2 regions of the Eubacterium ramulus genome follow, and region 1 is predicted to be linked to the other one. Evidence: predicted binding sites of a transcription regulator. Region 1 holds the regulator's gene; the other holds the start of a gene.
The links. The regulator Rex, encoded in region 1, represses fermentation and respiration genes when NADH is low (regulators of the CRP and FNR family bind a similar motif). The targets are predictions, from matches to a motif close to ATTGTTAANNNNTTAACAAT.

Region 1 (3,194 bases):
ATTGTAAACTGCCAGAACTGCCTCCGGCACCTGTTCCTGCAAAATTATCCGGTTTTCTTCCACCGTTGCCACCCTTACCAGACCACAGCCCATGCGATAAGCTGCTTTTGCCGCAAAAACAGCTGCTCCTGCCATCTGCTTCGATCCCGCCAAAATCAATAATTTTCCGTAGCTTCCCTTATTCGAACGGTTCACACGCCGCGGCAATCGTTTCAGATCCGATGTCTCCAGCACCTTCAGTTCCGGTTTGATCTCATACAAACTCTGCTCATCGATGCCAATATCTGCCACTTTCAGCTCACCAGTATATTCTGCTCCCGGATACAACAGCTGACCGGCTTTGATAAATCCAAAGGTCACCGTCAGATCTGCTACAAACGCTGTTCCCATAACAGCACCGGTATCAGCAGAAATGCCGGATGCGATATCCACTGCCACTTTATATCCATCCTGTTCCGTCATTTTCTGAAGAATTTCTGCATATTTTCCCGTTACCTCACGGCTGAGCCCGATGCCAAACAAAGCATCTACGATCACGTCCACGATGTCTTTTGGATACTCATCAGAAATTTCCACTCCATACTGTTCTGCAATAAACATCTGCCGTTTTGTTTCCTCCGTCGCTTTTTCCCGGTTTCCGGCAAAATAAATTGTCACATTGTATCCCTTCAGATAAAGCAACCGTGCAACCGCCACGCCATCTCCTCCGTTGTTCCCGGACCCGCATACTACCAGCACTTTTGTCGCCGGATTTGGATAACGCTTTACAATCTCCTGCATCGTTGCCAGGGCAGCCCGCTCCATCAGAACTGCTGAGAGCATTCCCCGTCGCCGCATCGTATTTTCATCACACTGCTTCATTTCACGACTGTTCAAAATATATTTCATGACAGTTCCTTCCCTTCTATAACAAAACGCAATTTCCTATCATCATATGCTAAAAGCGCCCTGTCCTTACAACAAAGCGCTTTTTATTCCCTACCTATTTATCATCCTGCCTGCGAACAATGTTATAAGACAGCTGCATTAAACTGTCCGATAAATGAACATTTTCTACAACGACATCATCTGGAAGTTCCAAATCCAGATGTGCAAAATTCCAGATCGCATGGATGCCAAGTTCTACCAGCTTTTCCGCTGCCTGTTCTGCTTTTTCCTTCGGAAGTGTCAGAACTGCAATATCCACACGCTGTGTCTTTAAAAACTCCGGAAGTTCATCCATCATATGTATCTCAATTCCACGTACTGACAATCCAGCCAATGCCGGATTTACATCAAATAATCCTGTGATCACAAATCCACGTTTTTCAAATTTTACATAATTTGCCAGTGCCTGTCCCATATTACCGGCTCCGACAACAATAATATTATGCTGTCTGTCAAGACCAAGAATCTTACCGATTTCCTCATACAGATACTGTACATTATAACCATATCCTTGCTGACCAAATCCGCCAAAATTATTCAGATCCTGCCGAATCTGTGATGCTGTAACTTTCATGCGGACACTGAGTTCATTGGATGAAATCCGTTCGACTCCATCATCCAATAATTCTCCCAGATATCGATAATATCGAGGCATGCGCCGTATGACAGCCTGTGAAATTTCCTTCTGCATTGTTTCTATACTCCTTCAACCATCTGCAACGTTCTGCAGTTATCTATGGTTATTATATACAGTTCATTTCTTTTTGTCAATTTTTTATCAATCCGATGCAAGTGCTTCCCACTCTTCATACAGACCATCCAGTTTTTCCTGGACTTCCACCTGCTCACTGTGCAGTTTTCCTAGTTTGGCTGAATTAGTAGCCACCGCCGGATCCTGGAACTGTTCCTCCAGCTCCGACAGTTTTTCCTCCAGAGATTCAATTTCTTCCTCAATCTTTTTCACACGGTTCTGGATTTTGCGCTTTTTGGCCTGCTCTTCTTTCTGAGACTGCCAGTCTGTTTTCCCCTCAGAAACATCTTCTTTCACAACTTCCACCGTCTCACCGGTATTCAGATAGGCCCGTTCATTTGTTTCTTTTTTCTCCAGATAATAATCATAATTGCCAATGTAATTGACAATCTTCTGCTCTGTCAGATTCAGAATCCGGGTCGCTGTCCGGTTAATAAAATAACGGTCATGAGATACAAACAACACCGTTCCCTCATAACGGTTCAGAGCCGATTCCAGAATCTCTTTGGAAGCGATATCCAGATGATTCGTAGGCTCATCCAAAATCAGGAAGTTTGCCTCAGAGAGCATCAGTTTTGCCAGTGACAGACGACCGCGCTCACCACCACTTAAATCACTGACCCTTTTAAACACATCGTCCTCGGTAAATAAAAATGCAGCAAGAATATTTCGAATCCTGGTCTGGGTCAGTTTTGGATAATCGTCCGCAATCTCCTCCATCAATGTCTTCTCCATATGAAGAACCTGCTGCTCCTGGTCGTAATATCCGATTTTCACATTCGTTCCCAGTGTGAATGAACCTGCATCTGCATCCACTTTTTCATTTAATATTTTTAAAATCGTTGTTTTTCCGGTTCCGTTCTGACCGATGAGAGCCACCCGTTCGCCACGCTTGATTTCAAAAGAAATGTCCTGAAACAGTTTCTTTTGATCATAAGCTTTGGACAGACCTTCCACCCGCAGTACATCGTTTCCGCTAATAACAGAAGGAGTCAGTGTCATATGCATCTCAGATTTTTCTTCCTGCGGTTTTTCTAGTACATCTATTTTTGCCAGCTGTTTTTCACGACTCTCCGCACGCTTTATCGATTTTTCACGATTGAAAGATTTCAATTTTTCGATAACTGCTTCCTGATGTTTGATTTCCCGCTGCTGATTGTAATAGGCACGCAGTGCTTCCTCCCGGGCAAATGCTGCTTTCTTCGCATACTCCGTATAATTGCCGTCAAAAACCGCAGATTTATGCATACTGATCTCCACTACTTTTGTGACAATCCGATCCAGAAAATACCGGTCATGGGCAACAATCACAACAGCACCTTTGTAATTCATCAGAAATGTCTCCAGCCACTGAATAGATTCGATATCCAGGTGGTTCGTCGGCTCATCCAACAGGATGATATCTGGATGAGTCACCAGCAGACGCGCCAGAGACACACGTGTCTTCTGTCCACCGGACAGTTCGTTGCAGTGTTTCTCAAAATCATTCTCGGAAAATCCAAGACCTTTTAACACA
Region 2 (3,194 bases), 1.2 Mb from region 1:
TGAATAATAGCTTCCTTTTCTGTATTCTGTATCTTACGGGACAGATCATTCCAGGACAGTTCACTGGTCTGAGAGGAAGTGCTGATCGGTACTTTGGACTGTGCGGCAGAAATATTCGGTGCTGTCGACAATGGTGTCTGTAAACCGGATGGGGTCAAAGCAGAAGCGGAACCATCCGGATTTGCATGAACAGACTGCTGAACCAGCTCCTGCAGGAAACCACAGCTTTTCATCGTAATGGTACGGTTGTTGTTGATGGTGCACAGGCGTTCTACAATGTGCTCCAGTTCCCGGACATTTCCCGGCCAGTCGTAAGTCTGGAAGAGTTGCAGAACATCCGTGTCAATGGAAATGACGTGTGTATCATGTTCGGCATTATATTTTTGAATAAAATAATCGGTCAGTTCAGCAATATCTTTTTTTCGGTTTCGGAGTGGCGGAATTTTTAATTCTACGGTGTTGATACGATAATAAAGGTCGCTGCGAAAATGTTTTGTCTGTATCAGCTGTTGCAGATCCTGGTTTGTACAGCAGATGATTCTTACATTGACCTTGATCGTATTGATACCGCCGATTCGTTCAAATTCCTGTTCCTGAAGGACGCGCAGCAATTTGCTCTGGAGTGTCTGTGGCATTTCACCGATTTCATCCAACAGGATCGTACCGTGGTTGGCTAACTCGAATTTACCGGGTTTTCCGTTTTTGGACGCACCGGAAAAAGCACCCGGTTCGTATCCGAATAATTCTGATTCCAGCAGTTCGGTAGGAATAGCGGCACAGTTGATTTTTATATAAGGATGGAATTTGCGCGGACTCATTTCATGGATTGCTTTTGCAAATAATTCCTTGCCGACACCGGTCTCTCCTGTGATCAGGATTGGCAGATCTGATGCAGCATAATCCGAAATGATCTGTTTGATCTCAAGCAAGGCAGAAGAATGACCGATGATGCGGTTCAGGCTGTCAAAATGATTCTGCAACATATTTAATTCATGCCGGTAGAATTCGTTTTCTTTGCGGACAGCAGAAAGTTCACGATTCAGTTGTGTGACTGTGGGAAGGACATCCTGCATGATTGTTACGGCAGCAGCGCCAATGACCTGGCCATTTTGAAAAATCGGCATGCGATTGCAGGCAACTGTCACATTTTTCTTCTGGGAATGATCATAAAGAGTCATCAGGTGTCCGATGTCCGGTTTGCCGGATTTCAATACTTCAACCATACGGGTCTTGGGAATCACATCGGTGACAGGCTGTCCGATAGCTTGTTCCCGCGGAATACCAAGGAGACTGGCATAGGATTTATTCAGATAAACAATGGTTGCATTTTTATCTATAATGATAAAATTTGGAAAAGTTTCCAATGCGTCTAATAATAATCTTGAAAGTTTCATTTAAAATCCTCTTTTGGGTAGTGAGAAAGGTTAAATTCAAGAATGCATTGGCATTCTTGCTGTGAGATGCAAGTCATGCAATGTATGACATATTTTTCAGAATCAGTATGACACATATGTGTGGAAAAAGCAAATAAAATGTAGAAAAGTGTAGGAAAATTAAACATGTATAAACGCTGATTGTGTTAAAAAATAAACAGTGTTTTTGCGTAAACCGCATAAATCAAGGCTTTTAAAAGTTGGCACGATTATTGCAATGTATTAGGTAACCTCTTGGAAACCTAAGCGATTCATCGGGCTTTTTTTAAGCTCAAATGGGGGTTTGGGTACTATGATAAAGCTCCGCATGAATGCAGGACGTAATTCTAAGAGACGATCACGAAACTATAATAACTATGGAGGAAAAGTAAAAAATGGATTTCGGATTAAGTAAGAAACACGAAATGGCAAGAAGCCTTTTCAAAGAATTCGCTGAGAACGAAGTAAAACCACTTGCTCAGGAAGTTGATGAAACTGAAAAATTCCCAACTGGAACCGTTGAGAAAATGGCTAAATATGGCTTCCTTGGTATTCCTGTACCGAAGGAACTCGGTGGACAGGGTTGTGACATCCTTACATACGCTATGTGCGTAGAGGAGTTATCAAAAGTTTGTGGTACTACAGGTGTTATCGTATCTGCACATACATCCCTTTGTGTAGATCCGATCCTTACATTTGGTACACCAGAGCAGAAAGAGAAATATGTTCCGAACCTTGCTTCCGGTAAAAAACTGGGCGCTTTTGGTCTGACAGAGCCGATGGCAGGTACAGATGCCCAGGGTCAGCAGACAAAAGCTGTTTTAGATGGCGATGAGTGGGTTCTGAACGGATCCAAATGCTTCATCACAAACGGTAAAGAAGCTGACGTATATATCGTAATCGCTGTTACAGGCAAAATTGAAAAACGTGGCAGAACAATGAAAGAGATCTCTGCTTTCATCGTTGAAAAAGGAACACCAGGATTTACATTTGGTGTAAAAGAGAAAAAAATGGGTATCCGTGGTTCATCCACATATGAGTTAATCTTCACAGATTGCCGTATCCCGAAAGAGAACCTTCTTGGAAAACAGGGTAAAGGTTTCAACATCGCTATGCATACACTGGATGGCGGACGTATCGGTATCGCTGCACAGGCACTTGGTCTTGCAGAGGGTGCATTAGAGACAACAATCGCATATGTAAAAGAAAGAAAACAGTTCGGCAGAAGCATCGCTCAGTTCCAGAACACACAGTTCCAGTTAGCAGACATGGCTACAAAAGTAAAAGCTGCTCAGTTAATGGTATACAGAGCTGCATTAAAGAAAGATGAGTACCAGGCCGGTGCAAAAGTTTCTTATTCTGTAGAAGCTGCTATGGCAAAGCTTTACGCAGCAGAAGTTGCAATGGAAGTTACAACAAAATGCGTACAGTTACATGGTGGTTATGGTTACATCAGAGAGTACGATGTTGAGCGTATGATGCGTGATGCTAAGATCACAGAGATCTACGAAGGAACAAGTGAAGTTCAGCGTATGGTTATTTCTGGTGCATTACTTAAGTAAGGAGGAAAACAATCGTGAAGATTATTGTTTGTATTAAACAGGTACCTGATACAGCAGGTGGAGTAAAGTTCAATCCGGACGGAACTCTTGACAGAGCAGCAATGCTCACAATCATGAACCCGGATGATAAAGCAGGTCTTGAGGCTGCTTTAAGATTAAAAGACCAGTATGGCGCAGAAGTTACTGTTTTAACAATGGGACTTCCGAAAGCTGGCGATAC

Region 2: ACIRUQ_RS13430 (acyl-CoA dehydrogenase) is a predicted target of Rex. The motif match lies at 1,576-1,595, and genes of this name have one in related genera.

What each region holds. Positions count from the first base shown of each region.
Region 1 is NZ_CP173382.1:1,693,084-1,696,277, forward strand. Features, by position in the region: gene ACIRUQ_RS08135 (bifunctional ADP-dependent NAD(P)H-hydrate dehydratase/NAD(P)H-hydrate epimerase) at 1-888, opposite strand, end outside; gene ACIRUQ_RS08140 (redox-sensing transcriptional repressor Rex) at 983-1,618, opposite strand; gene ACIRUQ_RS08145 (ABC-F family ATP-binding cassette domain-containing protein) at 1,706-3,194, opposite strand, start outside.
Region 2 is NZ_CP173382.1:2,889,417-2,892,610, reverse strand. Features, by position in the region: gene ACIRUQ_RS13435 (sigma-54-dependent Fis family transcriptional regulator) at 1-1,394, opposite strand, end outside; gene ACIRUQ_RS13430 (acyl-CoA dehydrogenase) at 1,808-2,974, shown strand; gene ACIRUQ_RS13425 (electron transfer flavoprotein subunit beta/FixA family protein) at 2,989-3,194, shown strand, end outside.